Regions from separate parts of the Leucobacter tenebrionis genome, predicted to be linked through region 2. Evidence: predicted binding sites of a transcription regulator. Region 2 holds the regulator's gene; the other holds the start of a gene.
What was found. Region 2 encodes HrcA, which represses chaperone genes, less so after heat shock. Its sites were predicted from a motif close to TTNGCACTCGNNNNNNNCGAGTGCNAA; they were not measured.
Positions count from the first base shown of each region.

Region 1: the regulator HrcA is predicted to act here: its motif matches at 3,223-3,249, upstream of groL (chaperonin GroEL).

Region 1 is NZ_CP082322.1:1,219,057-1,230,853, reverse strand. It holds gene KVY00_RS05910 (FecCD family ABC transporter permease) at 1-897, opposite strand, end outside; gene KVY00_RS05905 (heme/hemin ABC transporter substrate-binding protein) at 1,061-2,200, shown strand; gene KVY00_RS05900 (LytR C-terminal domain-containing protein) at 2,337-3,122, shown strand; gene groL (chaperonin GroEL) at 3,323-4,942, shown strand; gene KVY00_RS05890 (hypothetical protein) at 5,980-6,339, shown strand; gene KVY00_RS05885 (ABC transporter permease) at 6,516-7,301, opposite strand; gene KVY00_RS05880 (ABC transporter ATP-binding protein) at 7,298-8,176, opposite strand; gene KVY00_RS05875 (sensor histidine kinase) at 8,286-9,602, shown strand; gene KVY00_RS05870 (response regulator) at 9,599-10,258, shown strand; gene KVY00_RS05865 (sensor histidine kinase) at 10,343-11,797, opposite strand, start outside.
Region 2 is NZ_CP082322.1:379,611-391,407, forward strand. It holds gene KVY00_RS01775 (PhoH family protein) at 1-626, opposite strand, end outside; gene KVY00_RS01780 (HIT domain-containing protein) at 638-988, opposite strand; gene KVY00_RS01785 (16S rRNA (uracil(1498)-N(3))-methyltransferase) at 1,020-1,787, opposite strand; gene dnaJ (molecular chaperone DnaJ) at 1,803-2,900, opposite strand; gene hrcA (heat-inducible transcriptional repressor HrcA) at 2,978-4,015, opposite strand; gene hemW (radical SAM family heme chaperone HemW) at 4,147-5,388, opposite strand; gene KVY00_RS01805 (DUF1990 family protein) at 5,369-6,127, opposite strand; gene lepA (translation elongation factor 4) at 6,133-7,986, opposite strand; gene KVY00_RS01815 (APC family permease) at 8,304-10,109, shown strand; gene KVY00_RS01820 (sensor histidine kinase) at 10,091-11,263, shown strand; gene KVY00_RS01825 (response regulator) at 11,260-11,797, shown strand, end outside.

The sequences.
Region 1 (11,797 bases), 840 kb from region 2:
GACGAGCGGCAGGTGCGCCGGGCCGAGGATCATGCGCATGAGGTGCGGGATCACGAGCCCCACGAACGAGATGATGCCCGCGAACGCGACCGCGGCGCCGGTCAGCAGCGCCACCACGAAGATCATGCCGATGCGCAGCAGCTCGACGTTGACGCCGAGGTGGCGGGCGTTGCGCTCGCCGAGTGACAGCAGGTCGAGCCGGTGAGCCGCGAAGTAGGCGGAGAGCAGGCCCACCGCGATCACGGGGGCGATGACCGCGACCTGGGACCAGCGGCTGCCGGCGAGGCTGCCGAGCTGCCAGAAGACGATCTGCTCCCGCGACTGCGTGTCGCCGAGGAAGGTGAGCAGGGCGATGCCCGCGCCCGCGATCGCGTTCACCGCGATGCCGGTGAGCACCAGGGTGACCACCTCGGTGCGGCCATCGGCCCGGCTCATCGCGTACACCACGAGGGTGGCGGCGAGCCCGGCCGCGAAGGCGAACACCGCTGTCGTCCACTCGCCGAACACCGTGACGCCGAAGACGATGGCGAGACCCGCGCCCACCGCGGCTCCGGAGGAGATGCCGATCACGCCCGGCTCCGCGAGGGGGTTGCCGAAGATGGCCTGCATGAGCAGGCCGGCGACCGAGAGGCCCGCTCCGATGAGCACGGCGATGGCGACGCGGGGGAAGCGCACGGACCACAGCGTCTGGTCTCCCATGGGGTGACCGGGCAGGGGCAGCCAGTCGATGCCGACGCGGTGCAGCAATGAGCCCAGCACCTCCTGCGGCGGGATCCCGAGCTGCCCGGTGCTGCCCGAGAGCACGATCGCGGCGACGAGCGCCACCGCGAGCGTCGCGAACAGAACGGCTTTGGTCGTCGCGCGACGGTCACGTGCCACGGACGAGGAGGGGGTCATACGAGCTCGGAAAACCTTTGCGTGGATCACACGGGGGAGCGCGGCTCGGCCGGTGCGAGAATGAGGTGGATCTTCGAAGTCCACTAATCATCATACCTAGCTTGGGTTAGGCTAAACCCCGGTATTCGTCGGGGGAAGAGCGGAAGAAGAGAGGTCGGGCTGCATGAGGATCGGATCGAGGCGGGGGATCGTCGCGCTCGCCCTCGTGACGCTGATCGGCCTCGGTGCGAGCGGCTGTCAGACCGGGCCCGGGCGAGGAGGCGCGGCCGGGGTCGAAGCCGTCGAGCTGCCGCCGCTCAGCGAGGTCACCCCGCTCGACGATCCGACCTCCTACGAGGGTCCCACCACCGCCGTCGTCGGCGGCCCGAGCATCCCCGTTCTCGCCGACGCTCCCGAACCCCGACTGCCCGTCACCGTCGTCTCGCACGACCGCTCGGGAGACACCGAGGTGACGGTCGAAGACAGCTCGCGCATCGTGCCGCTCTCGCTCAGCGGGTCCGTGGGCGAGCTGGTCTACGCATTCGGCATGGCGGACGACATCGTGGGCCGGGACGTCTCGACGGTTTTCCCCGGCTCCGACGACGTTCCGGTCGTCACGAAAGACGGTCACTCGATCGACGCCGAGGGGGTGCTCGCGCTCAACCCGAGCCTCATCATCACCGACGGCAGCATCGGTCCCACCGATGTGGTGCTGCAGCTGCGCGATGCCGGCATCCCCGTCGTCACCGTCGACCGCGCCGTCGACGCGGAGACGAGCTTCATCACCGCGCAGCAGGTCGCCGATGCGCTGGGAGTCGGGGAAGCGGCGCCCCCGCTCATCGACACCCTGCGCCGGGCGATCTCCGAGAAGGAGGCCGAGGTGCAGCAGATGCTGCCCCCTGACCCGGCCGATCTGCCCCGGGTCGCCTTCCTCTACGTGCGGGGCACCGCCGGTATCTTCTATCTCTTCGGCGAGGGCAGCGGCATCGATTCCCTCATCCGCTCGCTCGGGGCCGTCGACGTCGCCGCCGAGATCGGCTGGGAGGGCGAACGGCCGATGACGGAGGAAGCGTTGATCGCGATGGATCCCGACATCATCATCGTGATGTCGAAGGGGCTCGAGAGCGCGGGCGGCGTGGACGGCCTGATCCGTGCGCAGCCGAGCATCGGCCTCACCTCCGCGGGGGAGCACCGGCGCATCATCGATATCGACGACTCGGTGCTGCTCGCGGGCGGCACCCGCATCCCCGATGTCATCGACGGTCTCGCGCGCGCGATCTACGCACCGGATTCGCTGCAGGATCCCGCCGAAGCCGGATCCTGAGGATTCGCTTCGACCGCCCGGGGCGACGACTGCGAAACCGTCGCGTCGTCGGAGAACTGTCAGGATGCGGCAAGGTACGCTAAGGGGGAATCGCGGGGGAGTATCCCGGCGGCCGAAGGATCAGACGGGAGCAGGGGTGGCGCAGAAGACCGAGGGCACGACCGAGCCTCGTGGCGCGCGCCAGGATTACCCCGAGGATCGCTTCGATCGAGTGCCTCGCAGCGGCCGGGTCGGAGCGCATCGTTTCACCGCCCAGCCCCGCTACGTCTCGCAGTACCTGATCGCCGCTCTGCTCGGTTTCGCGCTGCTCACGGCTGCGGGCATCGGCTTCGTGATCGCGATCGACAAGGCGGGCCAACTGCCGGGCGATCGTCCGAAGGGAACCTCGAGCACGGCCCAGACTCCGGATGCCGTGCTCGATCCCGAGGCGACCGTGGCCGTGCTCAATGGCACTGAGACCACCAATCTGGCGGCCGCACTCGATCAGATCATCACCCAGGAGCAGTGGGGCACGATCCTGTTCAGCGGCAGCGCCTCCGCGAGCGACGTGCAGATCTCCGCGGTCTTCTACAGCGACGAGGCCGATGCATCGGCAGCGGCGGGTCTCGCGGCCAAGCTCGGCGGACTCTCGACCTACCAGGCCGACGAGTACCAGGAGTACGGATCGCAGCTCGTCGTGCTGCTGGGGGCCGACTACGCGGGGCCGGGGATCGAGGAGGCGAAGAATCTCGACGGCGCCGGGTCCGAGGAGCCCGCTGAGGGCGAGCCTCAGATCGATCCCGAGACCGGATACGAGATCGACCCCGAAACCGGTCTGCTCATCGACCCCGCGACGGGCTGGCTGATCGACCCCGTCACCGGCTGGCCGGTGGACCCGGCTACCGGCATGGCCGTCGATCCCGCCACCCTTCCCGCTGAGTGACGGTCGCCGCGCCTTCGCGATGACGAATGATCGGGCTGCGTGTTCGCTGATCGCGAGCACCGCTGCTTGCACTCGACATGCTTGAGTGCCAAGATTGGTGTTAGCAGTCGATTCGGCTGAGTGCTAAAACATCCGTGCGTCGGTGCCTGCGCCGGCACGGAGCTGACCATCGGTAGAGACGTCCGGGAGGGGCGAAGTACATGGCAAAGATCATTGCGTTTGATGAGGAAGCGCGTCGTGGACTCGAGCGGGGTCTGAACACCCTCGCCGATACGGTTAAGGTGACGCTCGGCCCGCGCGGCCGCAACGTCGTGCTCGAGAAGAAGTGGGGCGCCCCCACCATCACCAACGACGGCGTCTCCATCGCCAAGGAGATCGAACTCGACGATCCGTACGAGAAGATCGGCGCCGAGCTCGTCAAGGAGGTCGCGAAGAAGACCGACGACGTCGCGGGCGACGGCACCACCACCGCCACCGTGCTCGCTCAGGCGCTCGTGCGCGAGGGCCTCCGCAACGTGACCGCGGGCGCCGACCCGATCGCGATCAAGAAGGGCATCGAGAAGGCCGTCGCCGCCGTCTCCGCTCGCCTGCTCGAGAACGCGAAGGAGATCGAGACCACCGAGCAGATCGCCGCCACCGCGTCGATCTCCGCCGCCGACGAGCAGATCGGCGCACTCATCGCCGAGGCCATCGACAAGGTCGGCAAGGAGGGCGTCGTCACCGTCGAGGAGTCGAACACCTTCGGCACCGAGCTCGAGCTGACCGAGGGCATGCGCTTCGACAAGGGCTACCTCTCGGCCTACTTCGTCACCGACGCCGATCGCCAGGAGGCGGTCTTCGAGGATCCCTACATCCTCATCGTCAACAGCAAGGTTTCGAACATCAAGGACCTGCTCCCCGTCGTCGATCCCGTGATCCAGTCGGGCAAGCAGCTCCTCATCATCGCTGAGGACGTCGAGGGCGAAGCGCTCGCCACCCTCGTGCTCAACAAGATCCGCGGCATCTTCAAGTCGGCCGCCGTCAAGGCTCCCGGCTTCGGCGATCGCCGCAAGGCCATGCTGCAGGACATCGCGATCCTCACCGGCGGCACCGTCATCTCCGAGGAGGTCGGTCTCAAGCTCGAGAACGCGACCCTCGACATGCTCGGCACCGCGCGCAAGGTCATCATCACCAAGGACGAGACCACCATCGTCCAGGGCGGCGGCGAGGAAGAGCAGATCGCCGGCCGCGTGCAGCAGATCCGTCGCGAGATCGAGTCGACCGATAGCGACTACGACCGCGAGAAGCTGCAGGAACGCCTCGCGAAGCTCGCCGGCGGCGTCGCCGTCATCAAGGCGGGCGCGGCCACCGAGGTCGAGCTCAAGGAGCGCAAGCACCGCATCGAGGACGCGGTGCGCAACGCGAAGGCTGCCGTCGACGAGGGCGTGCTGCCCGGCGGTGGTGTCGCGCTGATCCAGGCCGGCAAGGACGTCTTCGACGGGCTCGGCCTCTCGGGCGACGAGGCGGTCGGCGCCAAGATCGTCAAGGCCGCCATCGAGGCGCCGCTGCGCCAGATCGCGCTCAACGCGGGCCTCGAGCCCGGCGTGGTCGCCGATCGTGTGGCGAGCCTGCCCCTCGGCCACGGCCTGAACGCCGCGACCGGTGAGTACGGCGACCTGGCGGAGCAGGGCATTCTCGATCCCGCCAAGGTGACCCGTTCGGCGCTGCAGAACGCCGCGTCGATCGCCGGCCTCTTCCTCACCACCGAGGCCGTCGTCGCCGACAAGCCCGAGCCGGCTGCCCCCGCGGCGGCTGATCCGGGCGCAGGCATGGACTTCTAAGTCCGAGTCCCTTTCGAACAGGGGTCGCACCTTCGGGTGCGGCCCCTGTTCTGCGTTTCCCCTTCGTTCTGCTGTCCCACATCCCCTTTGCGCCCGCCGCCCCCATCCTGTGCGCCCCGCCGTCCCGCCATCCGGCCACCCCGCCACCCCGCCATCCGGCGTCCCGTCGCTCTGCCTGCTATCGAGATGACGCGTGCTGCCCCTGTCCGGTCGAGATCGGGGCAACAGGCGTCATTTCGAGGAGGTTCACGGGTTTCCCGTCCCGAACGTGGGAAGGGTACTTCGTCCACAGGTATGGGGCAACACAGTATCCCGCCTATTTCGGGCAGGGTGCTGTGGAGAACCGCGTTTCGGCGGGCGGAAGCCTGCAGGATGTGGGCATGCCCGGAACCCTCGATCAACCGCATCCGTACGAACTGCCCGGCCGCGCCTTTCTCGTGGGTTCGGCGGTACAGAGCGACCTGAGCAGCAAACAGCTTCGTCATCCCCGGTTCGAAGCCCCCTATCGGGGCGTTCGGCGCCTTCGGCGTGACTCCGCGCATCCGAAGACCCTCCGCGAACGCGTCGCGCAGTCGGCGTCCGATTACTTGCCGTTACTGCGGCTGTCGCGCGGCGAAGCGTTCAGCCACACGACGGCGCTCCACCTGCACGGTGCGCCCATCCGCACTCCGCCGGATCTGCACGTGTCGATTCCCCGCCCGCACGGACCTGCGCGCGGTGTGCTCGTCCACGGACATCATCACGGCACGGAGGTGGAACCGTGGCAGGTCCGAGTCGAGGGGATCGAGGGGCTCGAGGGGGTCGCCTTCGCCTGTGTGCCGCCGGTGACCGCGCTCATCCAGTCGGCTCCGCTGCTGAGTTTCCGGGAGCAGGTCGTGGCTGCTGACCACCTGGTGAAACTCCGTGGTCGCGGTGCATGCCAGTGGTCGTTGGTCGGTCTCGAACAGCTTCTGGAGGCAGCGGAGGCTTCGAACGCGAGAGGTATCCGGAGACTGAGGGCGGCTTTATGCGTCGCTCGGGTAGGGGCGGAGTCTCGTATGGAGAGCCTGCAGCACTTCGAACTCGCGAGAATGGGGATCGATGACCTGGAGCTGCAGGCCGAGGTCTATGACGCCAAGGGGTGCTGGATCGGCAGGTTCGATGCCGTCGATCGCCTGAGGAGGCTCATCCTCGAATACGACGGCGAGCAGCATCGGCTCGACCGGAAGCAGTATCTGCGCGACCAGCGTCGGCTCGACCGGGCAAGAGATGCCGGCTACGAGGTGAAACGCACCCACCTCGAGGACTTCCAGCCCCGAGCGCTCGAACAGACGCACGAAGAAATGTGCGCCTTCTTGCAGCGACGGCCCCGCCGGGTCGCACCGGGTCTCGCCAGGTACTTCGCCGAGCCCTACTAACGAACCGCGTTACCGCGCGCCGAGCTCGAGATGACTCACACGGCCCCTATCGGGCTGAGATCGGGCCGAACGCGTCATCTCGATCGACTGCGGTGTGCGGAGTGCGGAGGCTGTGCTCGGCGAGCGGGCGAGGGGCGGACGGCGGGGAACGGCGCGGGCGAGGGGTCGGGGTCCGCTCACTCCCAGCGGAAGAAGAGCGCCGCGATGCTCGCCCCCACCACGGCGGAGACGCCCAGACTGATGAGGTGCGCGGGGTCGACCGCGGCACCCGCCCAGGCCGCCGACAGGGCCTCGACCCCGGCGCCGAACGGTAGCGCCTCGCCTACGACGGCGAGCCATCCGGGCAGCGAGTCGCGCGACCCGAACATGCCGCCGAGCGCTCCGAGTCCCAGGAATCCGATGATCCCGAGCGCCACCGCCGCGTTCGGCGTGGGCGAGACCGAGGCGACGACCATGCCGACTCCGTACATGGCGAGCATCGTGAGCAGCAGCGCGCCGAGCGCCGCCCACGGGTGCACCGGCGGCCGCGCGCCGAAGAAGGCCGCCGCGACGCCGTAAGCGAGTGCGATCCCGAGGATCGCCTGCGCGAAGCTCACCGCGACCTGCGCTCCGAGCACCGCGAGCGGTGAGAGCGGCGTCGTGGCGAGACGGCGCAGCACGCCGGTGCGCCGGTAGGTGGCGAGGAAGCTCGGCATGTTGGTGACCCCGATGAGCGTCGCGACCATGACGAAGACGAGGGGCAGCACGTACAGATCGAGCGCGCTGCGGCCGTTCGCGACGATCTCGGTCCCCGCGCCCGAGGCCGAGGTGAGCAGGATGAGGATCGGCAGGCCGAACGGAACCACGAGCCCCGCCGTGTCACGCGCGGTCATCTTCGCCTCGCAGACGCAGAGCCGCAGCCAGGCGGAGACACCCGGCCGGCGCGGGGTGTGCACGGGAGTGTCGGCGCGGTCGAGAGTCATGCTGCTTCCTCCTCTTCGAGATGCTTGCCGGTGAGTGCGACGAAGGCCTCGTCGAGGTCGGCGGCCCGGGCCCTCTCGATGAGCGCCGCGGGTGTGCCTGTCGCGAGCACGCGCCCGGCATCGAGCAGAGCGACGCGGTCGCACAGCCGTTCGACCTCCTCCATGGCGTGGCTGACGAGCAGGATCGTGCATCCCTCGTCCCGCAGTCGCTCGACGGTCGTCCACATCTGACGCCGCGCTTTCGGATCGAGGCCCGTGGTGAGCTCGTCGAGGATCACGACGCGCGGGCGCCCGGCGAGCGCGATCGCGATCGAGAGCCGCTGCTGCTGACCGCCCGAGAGCTTGTCGAACCGCACGCGCCGCTGCTCCTCGAGCCCGACGAGTCCGATCAGCTGAGCGGCCGGCCGGGGGTCCGGGTAGAAACCGCGGTACAGGTTGATCAGTTCGTCGACGGTGAGCGCGCCGTGCAGGGTCGCACTCTGCAACTGCACGCCGAGCAGGTGCCGCAGCGCGGCGCGGTCGCGCTGCGGGTCGAGGCCGAGCACCCGCACGGTGCCGCGGTCGTGCCGCCGGGGCCTGCGCAGGCCCGCGATCACCTCGACCGTCGTGGTCTTGCCGGCCCCGTTCGCACCGAGGAGCCCGAATATCTCGCCGTGCTCGACGCGCAGGCTGATGTCCTCGACGGCGACCTTCCGCCTGTACTGCTTGCGCAGCCCCTCGACGACGACCGCCGGGTCGGAAGCGATCGCGCCGGTGCCGGCTGCCGCACCGGTACCGGCTGCCGCACCGGTGCCGGCCGTAGAGCTGTCCGCCGCGGACGCGCTGTCCGTTCGCGCCCCGGTCTCCGTTCTCGCTGCGTCGTGATGCGTATCCATGCCCATCACGCTAGGTGCGGGGCGGAGGGAACACCCGTGCCGCCGGTCACCTCTTCGAACGTGACTTCCGGCACCTGCGCGACGCAGTGCGGACCCGTACGCTGGAGGCATGCGGCGCTTCAACCCCGAACTGTGGTCGGGCGTCGCGATGTTCGCGGTGATGCTGGTCGCAGCGGGCCCCGCGCTCTTCGGAGGGGCGCCGACGCGGATCCCGCATCCCGTCTGGGTGGGGCTGTTCATCGTGATGCTCCTCGCACTCACGGTCGGGCTCTGGGGAGCCGAGGATCTGCAGCGCCCCAGCTTCCGGGTGCACGGCTCGTTCGGGATCGCGGTTCTGGCGTCGTGGGTGCTCGTGCTGGGTGCGGGCGGCCGCGGACTCGTCGCGATCCTGCTCGTGGTGACGGTCTCCGTCTGCCCGTATATCGCGCCGTTGCGGGCGGGATGGGTGCTGATCGCGCTCAACCAGCTGGTGCTGTTCCTGGCCTTCGTGCCGTGGAGGCCGCCGCCGGAGATGTCCGGGCAGGGGGCGGCCACGCGGGAGGCGATCACCGAGCTCTCGATGTTCGGCGTCTTCTATCTGCTGATCCAGGCGGCCTCGCTGCTGAGCTCGGCCGCGCTGCTACGCGAGCAGCGGGCGCGCCGTGATCTGGCGGAGGCGCACGTCGAGCTGCAGGCCGCGTCGGCGCTGCTGGCGGAGTCGACGCGCACCGGCGAGCGGCTGCGCATCTCGCGCGAACTGCACGATCTGATCGGGCACCAGCTGACCGTGCTGACGCTCGAACTGGAGGCCGCCAAGCATCGTGCCCCCGCCGAGGCGGCGGCGATCCCGCACATCGAGCGCGCCGATACCGTTGCGCGCGATCTGCTGTCGAGCGTGCGCGCGACGGTGGGGGAGCTGCGGAGCGGCAGCGGCGACCTGCGCGAGACGCTGCAGCGCGTGGTGGAGGATCTCACCGAGCCCCGCGTCGTCCTCGAGGTGGAGGAGGCGCTCGAGCTCGACGAGGAGCGCACCGTGCTGCTCGTGCGGGCGGTGCAGGAGATCGTCACCAATACGATCAGGCACGCGCACGCGCGCGAGTTGTGGATCGAGGTGCGCGCGACGGGCTCGGGGGTGCTGCTGCGCTCGTGCGACGACGGCTGGGGTGCGCGCGAGGTCGCGCTCGGCAACGGGCTGCGGGGACTGCGCGAGCGCTTCGAGGCCTTCGGAGGGAGCGCGGCCTTCGACGGCGGCCGCCGCACTCGCGGGGACGGCGGATCCGACGGCCCGGGCGGATTCGGTGTGACGGCCCGGCTGCCGGTGGAGACGATTGAGGGATCGCGGGGCGCGGCCTCCACGGCGGCGGAGGGCCCGGGCGCGGGAATCTGTGCGGGACCGGGCGCGGGGCCCGCCGCAGCCGCGGCGCCCGCGGATCGGGGGCCGACGTGACCCGAGTGGTGGTGGTCGACGATCAGGCCCTCGTGCGTCAGGGGATCCGCACGCTGCTCGAGATCGCCGGTGTCGAGGTCGCGGGCGAAGCGGGGGACGGAGGAGAAGCGCTGGCGGTGATCGGCGAGGTGCAGCCCGACGTGGTGCTGCTCGACCTGCGGATGCCGCATCGGGACGGGATCTGGGTGCTGCGGAGGCTGCGCGAGGCGGCGGCGGAGGATCCGGATCGAGATGTTCCCGTGCTCGTGCTCACCACCTTCGACGACGACCAGCTCGTGCTCGACGCTCTGCGTGCGGGGGCGAGAGGCTACCTGCTCAAGGACGTCACGCTCGAGCAGCTGACCCGCGCGGTCGAGACACTCGCGAGCGGCGGCACCCTCATCGCGCCGTCGGTCACCGATCGCCTGCTGCGCACCCTGCGTTCGGGGCCGGCGCCGGCCGACGCGCAGGCGCCCCCGGTCGACCCGCTCACGGAGCGCGAGCTCGAGGTGCTGCGCCTCATGGCCGAGGGGTACAGCAACCGCGAGATCTCGGACGCGCTGTTCCTCGCCGAGGGGACCGTGAAGAACCACGTCTCCGCGATCCTCACCAAGCTCGACGCGCGGGATCGCACGCGGGCCGTGCTGCGCGCGCTGCGCGAGGGTGTGCTCGGCTGAGCCGCGCTATCGATCGGGTGCGCGACGAGTCCTCGCCCGGGAGCGGTCGCCAGGCCCGCAACAAGCAGGGCCTCCGCGTCGAGACTACGCCTGCAGCCGCGGCACCGGCACGGTGTCGTCGGAGGGCGGCGGCGCCGGGAGGTCGACGCGGAACGTCGCTCCACCGCCGGGCGTCTCGAACACGCCGACGGTGCCGCCGTGCGCATCGACGATCGATTTCACGATGGCCAGGCCGAGGCCCGAGCCGCCCGTCTCACGGTTGCGCGAGGTGTCGGCGCGCCAGAATCTTCCAAAGATCTTCTCGCGGATCTGCTCGGGGATGCCCTCGCCGTGGTCGACGATCTCGAAGCGCGACATCGGGGGCCTGCCCTCCGGGATCTCGGCCGGGGGCACGGCGGACACGACGACCTCGATGGGGCTGCCCTCCGGTGTGTGCCGCATGGCATTGCCGATCAGGTTGGTCATGAGCTGGCGCACCTTGTGCTCGTCGCCGAGCACCTCGGGGGCCGTGGGGTCCTCGATCACCTGCACCTCGCGATCCTGCGCCTGGGCGCGCGCGTCGAGCGCGGCGTCCCGGGCGAGGCGGTTCAGCGGCAGGGGCGCGAGCTCCATGGGTCGACGCTCGTCGAGGCGCGCGAGGGCGAGGAGATCCTCGACCAGCGAGGTCATGCGGATCGCCTCCTTCTCGATCCGCTCCATCGCCTGCCGCACCTGCTCGTCCTCCTGCAGGGCCCCCATGCGGTACAGCTCGGCGTAGCCGCGGACCGAGACGAGGGGCGTGCGCAGCTCGTGGCTGGCATCGCCGATGAAACGGCGCATGCGCTCGATGGTGCGCGCCTGATCCTCGAGGGAGCCGTCGAGCCGATCGAGCATGATGTTGAGCGATTCGCCGAGGTGCCCGACCTCGGTGTGCGGGCTCGACACCATGATGCGTTTCGAGTAGTCGCCGCGCGAGATCTCGAGGGCGGTCTGCTCGACCTCGGCGAGAGGGAGGAAGGTCGCGGTGACGAGCAGCCGGGTGAGGGCGGCGCCGAGCAGGATCACCGCCACGCCGAACGCGGTGAAGATGACCACGTACTGCGTGAGCACCTGATCGACGAAGCTGGACATGGCGATGAGCAGGGTGCCCTTGACGGCGCCGTTCTGCACGATCGGTATCGTGATCGCCTGCCACTCGGTGCCGTCGGGGCTCGACATCGGCGTGAATCCGTCGCTGTTGATGCTGCCGGCCGGCGGCACCTCCGGCGTGGACGACGACCTGTCGCCCCGGGCGTTGTCGTACTGCAGGGTGCCGTCGGGGCCGAGTAGCGCGACGTAGTACCTGCGGTTCGCATACAGGATGTCGTCGCGCCCGAGGTTGTTGACGTCGGCCTGCGGCGCCAGCGCCTCGGCGGGATCGCTGCGCAGCTGAATCAGCGTGTTCGACTGATTCAGCTCGAGCATCGGTCGCAGCACCGACAGGGTGCCGACGCCGGCCACGATGAGTCCCAGGAAGAGGATGAACACCGTGACGCCGGTGATCTTCGCGCGCAGCGAGAC
Region 2 (11,797 bases):
ATCATCGAGCCCACGGCGTCGAACAGGGGCCGCAGGTAGGGGTCGATCTTGTCCTCGAGCGTGCCGGGCAGATAGCCCAGCCGCTCTCCGGCCTCGACCGCGGGGCGGGTGAGGATGATCTTCGCGACCTCGCGTCGCTGCAGCGCCTGCACGGCCTTCGCCATCGCCAGATAGGTCTTGCCGGTGCCCGCCGGGCCGATCCCGAACACGATCGTGTGCTCGTCGATCGCATCGACGTAGGCCCGCTGCCCGCGGGTCTGGGGGCGAACGGCGTGGCCGCGCACCGTCAGGATGGGTTCGCTGAGCACCTGCGCAGCCATGGGCCCGTTGCCCTCGTGCACCATTCGGGTGACCTCTTTCACATCGTGTCGCGAGACGGCTCCGCTGAGCTTCGCGATCTGTAGTATCTCGTGCACCACCTGTTCGGCGGCGAGCACCTCGGCGGCCGGCCCGCGCAGCGTGAGCACCTGGTCGCGGGCGTGGAACGCGACCCGCGGGTGCTGCGCCTCGAGATCCGCGATGAGCTGGTCCCGGTGGCCGAGGAACGAGGCGAGGTCGACACCGGCCAGGAGCACGGTGCGCTGCAGTTCCGGTTCCCCGGCCGCCTGAGCGTCAGTCGAGTTCACGGGCTCCCTCTCTAGGCTCCAACGAGCGAACCCTCCCCGAGATCGCCCGCGAGCACGTGCGCGTGCACGTGGAACACGGTCTGACCCGCGCTCGCACCGTTGTTGAAGATGATGCGGAACTCGCCGTTCGAGCGCTCGTCGGCGAGGCGCTTCGCGACCGTGATCATCTCGGCGAGCAGCTCGGGATCGCCCGCCGCGAGTTCGGCGACGTTCTCGTACTCCGCGGTCTTCGGGATCACGAGGATGTGCATCGCCGCCTGAGGGGCGATATCGGGGAACGCGATGACGCGATCCGTCTCCGCGAGAATCTCGACGGGGATCTCGCCCGAGGCGATCTTGCCGAAAATCGTGTCCTGTGCCATAAGGGTCAGTCTACCGCCGCAGAGGCCGCGGCTACCAGCGGCCGAGCGCGGCGTTCAGCACGGCGATCGCCGCGGGGCCGGCGCTCGACGTGCGCAGCACGGTCTCCCCGAGCACCCGCACGACGGCCCCCGCAGCCTCGAGGGCGTCGAGCTCCTCATCGGCGAAGCCGCCCTCGGGGCCGACGACGAGCACGATCCGCTCGGCCAGCCGCGCCGAATCGCCCGCGGCCCACTCCACGAGCCGGCGCCCGCCCCGCGGGTGCAGAGCGACGACCTCGGCGTCGGGGCGCGAGGCGAGCTCGCACAGATCGGAGAGGGTCGCGGGGTCGGTCACACCCGGCACGCGCGCCCGGAGCGACTGCTTCGAGGCCTCTCGCGCGATCCGCGTCCACTTCGCGACGCCCTTCGCCGCCTTCTCGGCACCGCCGGCGCCGTCCCAGCGCGACACCGAGCGCGCGGCCTGCCACGGCACGATGTCGTCGACGCCGAACTCGGTGGCCTGCTCGACCGCGCGCTCGTCGCGATCGCCCTTCGCGAGCGCCTGCACCAGCACGAGCCGCTGCGAGGGCGCGGGAACGCTCTCCACGCGATCGATGCGCACCGCGAAGCGATCCTTCGCCACGTGCTCGGCGATCCCCTCCCCGAGAGTCCCGGCGCCGTCGCCGACCAGGATCCGCTCCCCCTGGCGCAGGCGGCTCACGCGCACCGCGTGGCGCGCCTCGTCGCCCGTCACCTCGACGAGGGCACCGGGGCGCAACTCACCGTCGGCGAGCTCCTCGCGGTAGTAGAGATTGGCCATCGGCGCCGCGCCCGGTCAGCCCTGCCGGAAGAAGCGGTCGCGCAGCTTGCCGAAGAAGCCCTGCTGGAACTCGCCCAGGTGCGGCGGATCGTCGCTGCGCAGCGATGCGAGCTGGCGCACCAGATCCTGCTCGCGCTTCGACAGCTTGATCGGCGTGTTCACCTGCACCGCGATCTTGAGGTCGCCCCGGGTCGTGCTGCGCAGCCCCTGGATACCGCGCCCACGCACCGTGATGACGTCGCCCGACTGCGTGCCGGCCACGACGTCGACCTCGACCTCCCCGTCGAGGGCCTTCAGCTTCGCCGTGGTGCCGAGCACCGCGTCGGTCATCGAGACCTGCATGGTGCACAGCAGGTCGTTGCCGTCCCGGCTGAACACGTCGTGGTGCATCACGCGGAACTCGACGAACAGGTCGCCGTTGGGGCCGCCGCCCGGGCCGACCTCGCCGCCGCCGCGCATCTGCAGGCGGGTGCCGGTGTCGATGCCCGAGGGGATGTCGATCGGGATCGTGCGGCGCTCGCGCACCCGACCCTTGCCGCCGCACTCGACGCACGGGTGCTCGATCACGGTGCCGTAGCCCTGACAGCTGCCGCAGGGGTGCATCGTGACGACGTTGCCGAACAGCGAGCGCACCTGGCGCTGCACCTGACCCTGACCGCCGCAGACGTCGCACGTGACCGGGTGGGTGCCCGGCTGGCAGCAGCTGCCCTGGCAGACCTCGCACAGCACCGCGGTGTTGACCGTGATGTCGCGCTGCGCCCCGAAGATCACCTCTTCGAGTGAGACATCGACGCGGATCATGGCGTCGTCGCCGCGCTCGGAGCGGGAGCGCGGGCCGCGCTGCGCGCCGCCGAAGCCGCCCCCGAAGAACGTCTCGAAGATGTCGCCGAAGCCGGCGGCACCGCCCTGGCCGCCGCCCATGTCGTAGCGCTGCCGCTGCTCGGGGTCGCTCAGCACGTCGTAGGCGTGCGTGACGTTCTTGAAGCGCTCCGCCGCATCCTCGCTCGGATTCACGTCGGGGTGCAGCTCGCGCGCGAGCCGGCGATAGGCCTTCTTGATCTCTTCGGGCGTCGCCTCTCGCGACACGCCGAGAGTCTCGTAGTGATCGGCCACGTTGTGCTCCTCAGGGGTGTTGTTCGGTGAGTTCGATGACTGGACGCGGCGGCGCGCACGACACGCGCCCGCGGGAGCTACTGCTCCTCGCCCAGGAAGTGATTGAGATAGCGCGCCACCGCGCGCACCGCAGCGATGTTACCCGCGTAGTCCATGCGCATGGGCCCCAGCACGCCCAGCTTCGACACCGAGTCGGCCTCGCGCTCGTAGCTGGAGGCGATCACGGAGGTGGCCGCGAGGCCGTAGCGCGCGTTCTCCCGCCCGATCGAGGCCGACACGTCGCGCCCGTCCTGCGCGAGCTCGCCGAACAGGCGCAGCAGGGTGACCTGCTCCTCGATCGCCTCGAGCACCGCGGGCAGCGACCCCGCGAACTCGCCGGGGCGGGAGAGGTTGGCGGCGCCCGACACGGCGATGCGCTCGCTGCGGTTGGCCTGCAGCTGGCTCGATACGACCGAGAGCACCCGCCGCACCAGCTCCGTCTCGTCGGGCTGCGCCCACTCGGAGACGCGCTCGACCAGGTCCGTCACCGCGGCGACCGCTGTCTCGACGTCCGCGCCGACCGCGGTCTCCGAGATCCGCTGCTTCAGGCCGTGCACCCACGCCTCGGTGACCCGGGAGGCCGGCAGCCACGCCACCTGCTGCTCGACCACGCCGCTGCCGAGGATGAGCACGCAGAGCACCCGGTCCTCCCCGATCGCGACCAGGTCGATGTGGCGCACGACCGTGCGGCGCAGCGACGGGTACTGCGCGACCGCCACCTGATTGGTGAGCTGCGCGAGCAGTCGGACCGTGCGCGCCATGACGTCGTCGAGGTCGCTCGACTCGCCGAGGAAGCGCTCGATGGCGGACCGCTGGGCGGCGCTCAACGGGCGGATCCTGGCGAGCGTGTCGACGTACAGGCGGTAGCCCTTGTCGGTGGGAACCCGGCCCGAGGAGGTGTGCGTCTGAGCGATCAGCTCGTCCTCCTCGAGCAGCGCCATGTCGTTGCGGATCGTGGCCGCGGAGACCCCGAAGCTGTGCCGATCGACGATGGCCTTGGACCCCACGGGTTCGTTCGATGAGACGTAGTCGCTCACGATTGCGTGCAGCACCGCGAGGCTGCGCTCCGACACCATGCGACCGACCATCCTTCCTGGCACTCGTCTCTTCAGAGTGCCAAGTCTACCGCAGCACCCTCGTAAGCGCCCGCAGCGACGCACGCCGACAGCGAACCCCGAGACGGTCCTGATAACCCCGGGGACGCGGCTCACCCGCCGAGCAGGCGATGCACGACCGTGTCGGCGAGCAGGCGCCCGCGCAGGGTCGGGATCACGCGCGCGGGCCGTCCGGGAGCGGCGATCGCGGCCCGCCCGTCGATGAGCCCGTCGGCGATGAGCTGCGGGATCGCGCGGCGCTCATCGGCCGAGAGCACCTCCGCGGACAGGCCATCGGCGATCCGCGTCTCGAGCAGCACGCGCTCCTCGTGCCTCGCCTCCTCGCTCAGCGCCTCCCTCGCGTGCGCCGGCGAGATCCCCGCCGCGATGCGCTGTGCGTAGGCGCCGGGGTGCTTCACGTTCCACCACCGCACTCCGCCGACGTGGCTGTGCGCACCGGGACCGGCGGCCCACCAGTCCTCGCCTGTCCAGTACGAGAGGTTGTGCTTGGAGCGGGTCTCGGGGGTGCGCGACCAGTTGCTGATCTCGTACCACGAGAACCCCGCGGCTGAGAAGCGCGCGTCGGCGAGCTCGTACATATCGGCGTGCAGGTCCTCGTCGGGCTCGGGCACCTCGCCGCGGCGGATCTGCGCGGCGAGCTTCGTTCCCTGCTCGACGATCAGCGCGTATGCCGAGATATGGTCCGGATCCGTGGCGAGCGCGGCATCGATCGAGCGCTCCCAGTCGGCGAGCGACTCCCCCGGCGTGCCGTAGATGAGGTCGACGCTCACCTGCAGCCCGGCCTCCCGCGCCCAGCGGGTGACGAGCGGAACGCGCTCGGGCGTGTGCGTGCGATCGAGCGTCGCGAGCACGTGGGGCACCGCCGACTGCATGCCGAAGCTCACCCGGGTGAACCCGGCCGCCGCGAGCTCGGCGAGGTACGCCTCGTCGACCGAGTCGGGGTTCGCCTCCGTCGTCACCTCCGCTCCGGGGGCGAGCCCCCACTCGTCGCGGATCCGCCCCAACATGGCCGTCAGATCGGCGGCCGGGAGCAGCGTGGGCGTGCCGCCCCCGAAGAAGACCGTCGACACCCGGCGATCCGGCACTCCGGCGCGCCGCAACACCTCGGCGCCGAAGCCCAGCTCGTGCTGCACCTGCCCCGCGTAGTCGTCGCGCCGGGTGCCGCCGAGCTCGCTGGCCGTGTAGGTGTTGAAGTCGCAGTAGCCGCAGCGCACGCGGCAGTACGGCACGTGCACGTATACCCCGAAGCGGCGCTCGGAGGCGCCGTCGGCGACGCTCGGGGGCAGGGATCCGTCAGCGGGAGCCGGATCGCCCTCAGGCAGAATGCTCGGCATCTTCGCCGGTGTCGGTTCCGGTATCGGTGGTTCCGGAGTCGGCACCAGGGCCGTCGGCATCCGCGGCCCCGGGCGGGACGGTGCCCGCGACCGCGCCGGGCGCGAGCGCCGCGAGCTGCGTCTTCACCGCGTCGAGAGCGGTGCGCAGATCGGAGCGGGCCTTCAGCCCGAGCAGGCCTCCCTTGGGCGCCGAGAGGAAGCCCCGGGCGACGGCCCAGACCGTGTCGTCCTCGCGGTGCTCGATGACGAAGAGCTGCTCGCCCACGGCCCCGGCCTCGTCGCGCGTGCCCCACGCGAAGCCCGCTCGGCGCTCCTCGTCGACCGTGTAGATGATGAGCACGCTGCGGGGATCCTGCCCCTCCGCGTGCAGCGTCGCAGTGGTGCCGGCCACGAGGTAGGGCTCGCCCTCGGGGCCGAAGTGCTCCTCGACCTCGCCGGCGGCCTGCGGCTGCCCGTCCTCGTCGAAGCTCACGCCCGAGTAGTGCTCGCCCGAGCCCCGCACCACGTCCTCGACGCGCACGCCGCTGCCGCGCTGCGCCCCCCAGGTCATCAGCAGGCTCGACGCCAGCAGGAAGCGATCCTGGCCGCTGCCGAGCCGCAGCTCCTCCTCGTACGGGGTGCTGCCCTCGGGCGGGAATCGCAGCAGGTCGGGCGACTTCGACGCGCCGACCGCGGCGTAGGCGACGGGCATCTCGACGTGGCTGCTGCGCCTGGTGGGCTGGTTCTTGTCCTTGCTCATCGCGCTCACCTCTTCGCGGCTTCCTTGCCCTCCACATCGCCCGAGAGCGCGGCGATGAAGGCCTCCTGGGGCACCTCGACGCGGCCGACCATCTTCATGCGCTTCTTGCCCTCCTTCTGCTTCTCGAGCAGCTTGCGCTTGCGGCTGATGTCGCCGCCGTAGCACTTGGCGAGCACGTCCTTGCGGATCGCGCGGATGTTCTCGCGAGCGATGACGCGCGCGCCGATTGCGGCCTGGATCGGCACCTCGAACTGCTGGCGCGGGATCAGCTTGCGCAGCCGCTCGGTCATCATCGTGCCGTAGTGGTAGGCGTTGTCGCGATGCACGATCGCGCTGAACGCGTCGACCTTGTCGCCCTGCAGCAGGATGTCGACCTTCACGAGATCGGCCTCCTGATCCCCCATCGGCTCGTAGTCGAGGCTGGCGTAGCCCTGGGTCCGGCTCTTCAGGTGGTCGAAGAAGTCGAACACGATCTCGCCGAGCGGCATGCTGTAGCGCAGCTCCACCCGCTCGCCGAGGTACTCCATGCCGAGCAGGCTGCCGCGACGGCTCTGACAGAGCTCCATGATGGCGCCGACGTAGTCCTTGGGGGCGAGGATCGCCGTCTTCACGACCGGCTCGCGCACGCTCGAGATCTTGCCGTCCGGGTACTCCGACGGGTTGGTGACGGTGACCGTCTTGCCGTCGTCGGTCGTGACCTCGTAGATCACGCTGGGCGCGGTCGCGATGAGGTCGAGGTCGAACTCGCGGCGCAGGCGCTCGGAGATGATCTCGAGATGCAGCAGGCCGAGGAAGCCGCAGCGGAAGCCGAAGCCGAGCGCCACCGAGGTCTCGGGTTCGTACTGGAGCGCCGCGTCGGAGAGCTTGAGCTTGTCGAGTGCGTCGCGCAGGATCGGGTAGTCGCTGCCGTCGAGCGGGTACAGCCCCGAGAACACCATGGGCTTCGGGTCGGTGTAACCGGGCAGCGGATCCTGCGCGGGCTTCAGCTTGGTGGTGACGGTGTCGCCGACCTTCGACTGGCGCACGTCCTTCACACCGGTGATGAGGTACCCCACCTCGCCGACGGCGAGCCCCTTCGTCGGCATCGGACCGGGTGACGAGACGCCGATCTCGAGCGCCTCGTGCTCGGCCTTCGTGGACATCATGAGGATCTTCTCGCGCGGGGTCAGTCGGCCGTCGACCATGCGCACGTAGGTGACGACGCCGCGGTACGGGTCGTAGACGGAGTCGAAGATCATGGCGCGCGCGGGAGCGTCGATCTCGCCCACGGGTGCGGGGATCCGCTCGACCACGCGATCCAGCAGCTCCTCGACACCCGCGCCCGTCTTGCCCGACACCTTCAGGATGTCGTCGGGATCCCCGCCGATGAGATCGGCGATCTCGCCGGCCACCCGCTCGGGGTCCGCCGCCGGCAGGTCGATCTTGTTGAGCACCGGGATGATCTCGAGGTCGTTCTCCATCGCCAGGTACAGGTTGGCGAGGGTCTGCGCCTCGATCCCCTGCGCCGCGTCGACCAGCAGGATCGCGCCCTCGCAGGCGGCGAGCGAGCGCGAGACCTCGTAGCTGAAGTCGACGTGGCCCGGCGTGTCGATCATGTTGAGGGCGTAGTCGACGCCGCCCTGCGCCCAGTGCATGCGCACGGCCTGCGACTTGATCGTGATGCCGCGCTCGCGCTCGATGTCCATGTTGTCGAGGTACTGCGCGCGCATGTCTCGGTCGGAGACGGTGCCGGTGATGCCCAGCATGCGGTCGGCAAGGGTCGACTTGCCGTGGTCGATGTGCGCGATGATGCAGAAATTGCGGATCTTCGCGGGGTCGGTCGATGCCGGCACTGGGGGGTTCACGCTGCGAGGAGACATTGCCCGCCATTATCCCACAGCGGCGGCGCCCTCCCCTGCGAGCGCCGCTTCCGATGTACCCGGGCCGTATGGAAATCGTGAGGATCGCCCCGCGAGCCGGTGCGCAGCGCTTGTATGGAGGGGTGAAGCACACATCGACGGTCTCGTCACTCGAGAGAACTCCGAGCACCGACCGGGCCTCCGAACCGGCGCCGGAGCCACGGCGCGGTCGGGCCCTGGGTCGCTGGCTGCTCGCCGACACCGCGGAGTCGCCGGGGCGCCAGACCGGGCCGCACGGACGCCCGGAGGGCCGGCGCCGGGCGCATTGGCTGCGCGTGATGTGCCTCACCGGCGTCGACTACTTCTCCACGCTCGGCTACCAGCCGGCGATCGCGGCGCTCGCGGCGGGGGCGGTGGCACCCATCGCGACCATCGTGCTGGTCGCGGTCACCCTGCTCTGCGCCCTGCCCATCTACCGCCGGGTGGCGCAGGAGAGCCCGCACGGCACCGGCTCCATCTCGATCCTCGCGAAGCTGCTCCCCCGCTGGCGCGGCAAGCTCGCCGTGCTCGTGCTGCTCGGCTTCGCGGCCACCGACTTCATCATCACGATCACGCTCTCGACCGCCGACGCGACCGCGCACCTCATCGAGAACCCCTTCGCGCCCGAGCCGCTGCACGGGCAGAACGTGATCGTCACGCTCGTGCTGCTCGCGGCGCTCGGCGGCGTCTTCCTGCGCGGGTTCCGCGAGGCGATCCGGCTCGCCACCGTGCTCGTCGCCGCGTTCCTGACCCTCAACCTCGTAGTGCTCGCGGTCGCCGTCGCGCACCTCGTGGCGAGCCCCGTCGCGCTCGGCGACTGGTGGGGCGCGCTCACCACGCAGCACGGAGACCCCCTGCTCGTCGTCGCGGTCGCGCTCATCGTGTTCCCGAAGCTCGCGCTCGGCCTGTCCGGCTTCGAGACCGGCGTCGCGGTCATGCCGCAGATCCGGGGCGATGACGGCGACACGGAGGAGCGGCCCGCGGGCCGCATCAGGGGCGCACGCAGGCTCCTCACCACCTCGGCCCTCATCATGAGCGGCTTCCTGATCACCTCGTCGATCGCCACCGTCGCGCTCATCCCTGCCGAGGAGTTCGAGGCGGGCGGATCCGCGAACGGCCGCGCCCTCGCCTATCTCGCGCACGCCTACCTCGGAGAGGGTTTCGGCACCGCCTACGATCTGATCACCATCGCCATCCTCTGGTTCGCCGGCGCCTCGGCCATGGCGGGTCTGCTGAACCTCGTGCCGCGCTACCTGCCCCACTACGGGATGGCGCCGGCGTGGACGAGGGCGACCCGCCCCCTCGTGCTGGTCTTCACCGGCATCGCCTTCCTGATCACCGTCCTGTTCCAGGCGGACGTGAACGCGCAGGGCGGCGCCTACGCGACGGGCGTGCTGGTGCTCATCACCTCCGCTGCGATCGCGGTCACCCTCGTCGCGCGACGCCGACGCCAGCACCGGGCTGCGATCGGGTTCGGGATCGCGACCGCGGTCTTCCTGTACACGACGATCGCGAACATCATCGAGCGACCCGACGGCATCAAGATCGCGGCCTGCTTCATCGTCGGCATCGTCGTCGTGAGCTTCGTATCCCGCGTGGCCCGCTCCACCGAGCTGCGCGCGACTTCGGTGCGACTCGACGCGGCCGCGGCCGCCATGGTCGAAGCACGATCGGATCGTGTGCTCCGACTCATTGCGCACACGCCGAACGACGTGAGCGCTGAGCGCTACCGCGCCAAGCTGAAGCACGCACGAGTCGCGCACGATCTGCCCGACGACGACGTGCTGTTCATCGAGATCGAGGTGTACGACAGCTCGGACTTCGAAGACGAGCTGGTCGTGCACGGGGTCGAGCGGCACGGGTTCCGCATCCTCACCGCGCGGGGCAGCACCGTGGCGAACGGCATCGCCGCCATCGCGCTGCACCTGCGCCGCGAGGTCGACTGCACCCCTCACGTCTACTTCCGGTGGACCGAGGGCCACCCGCTGCACCACCTCATCAGATTCCTGTTCCTCGGCGACGGCGAGATCGCCCCGATGACGCGCGAGGTGATCAGGGAGGCCGAGCCGGATCAGAGGCGAAGGCCATGGGTGCACGCCGCCTGATCCTGCGCGCCGCGCCGCGACGGCATACGCTTGTTGCGACCGACGAGAGCGAGGACGAGATGAGCGAGCAGCGCGGTCTGAGTCTGGCCCGCCAGCTCTCGGGGTTCGCCCTCGCGCTCGCGGGCGGGCTGCTGCTGCTCGTCCCCCTCCGCTTCCTGCACGGTGCGGAGACCACGGCGCTCGAGGTGCTCAGCTACCAGCTGCTCGTCGTCGCCGTCGCCCTGCTCGGGGGAATTTGGCCGGCGCTCTTCGCGGCCCTCTTCTCCGGTGTCGTCATCGATCTCACGTTCATCGTGCCCTACCGCGAGATCACGATCGCCGACCCGATCCACGTGCTCGTGCTGCTGCTGCACATCGCGATCGCGGTGCTCGTCAGTATCGTGGTCGGTCGCAACGCGCGCACACGCCGTCGCCTCGCGGTGACCGTCGACGAGTTCGAGACGGTCACCGACTCGGATCGCCTGCGCGGCGCGCTGCTGTCGGCGCTGAGCCATGACCTGCGCCGACCGCTCGCCGCCGCAGCCGCCTCGGTGGGCGGGCTGCGCGCCGCGGGCTCGGAGCTCTCGGAAGAGGATCGGCGGGCGCTGCTCGAGACGGCCGATGAGAGCCTCGCCGCGCTCAGCGCCCTCGTCACCGATCTGCTCGACGCGAGTCGGCTCCAGGCGGGAGTGATCTCCGTCGCCGAGATCGCCACGGACCCCGCGGAGGCGATCCTGCCCGCGCTCGACGAGCTGCAGCTCGGCACGGGCAATGTCGAGCTGACGCTCGATCACGGCGATGCCGAGGTGATCTGCGACCCGGTGCTGCTGCAGCGCACGCTCGTGAACCTGCTCGCCAACGCGGTGCGCCACTCGCCGGCCGGGGCGGCGGTGCGCGTCGAGACCGCGGTCGCGGGCGACCGGCTCGAGATCCGCGTCGTGGATCACGGCCCCGGCATCCCCGAGCACCGCCGCGACGAGGTGTTCATGCCGTTCCAGCGCCTCGGCGACACCGACAACACCACGGGCCTGGGGCTCGGCCTCGCGCTCGCCCGCGGTTTCGTCGAGGCGATGCGCGGCGAGCTCCGCCCCGAGCAGACGCCCGGCACCGGACTCACGATGGTGGTGTCGCTGCCGTCCTCGACCCCGCCGCCTCGTGAGGGGGCGACACCGTGAAGATCCTCATCGCCGACGACGACCCGCAGCTGCTCCGCGCGCTGCGCATCACCCTCACCGCGAAGGGGTACGAGGTCATCACCGCCGCCGACGGCGCGGAGACCGTGTCGACGGTCGCGGATCGGCGGCCCGACCTCCTGCTGCTCGATCTCGGCATGCCCCGGCTCGACGGGGTCGACGTGATCCGCGCGATCCGCGGGTGGTCGGAGATGCCCGTGCTGGTCGTGTCGGGGCGCGCCGGATCCTCGGACAAGGTCGAGGCGCTCGATGCGGGCGCCGACGACTACGTCGTCAAACCCTTCTCGATCGAGGAGCTGCTCGCCAGGATCCGGGCCCTCACACGCCGTCAGCCCGGGCACGAAGCGGTGCAGGAGGCCCCCGCGGCGCGACTGGGCACCGTCACCGTCGATATCGCGGCCCACACGGTCGTCGACACCGGGGGTGGCGAGGAGCGCCGGATCCGACTCACACCGACGGAGTGGCTGATCATGGAGCTGCTGATCCGCAATGCCGGCAGGCTCGTGACGCGGCAGA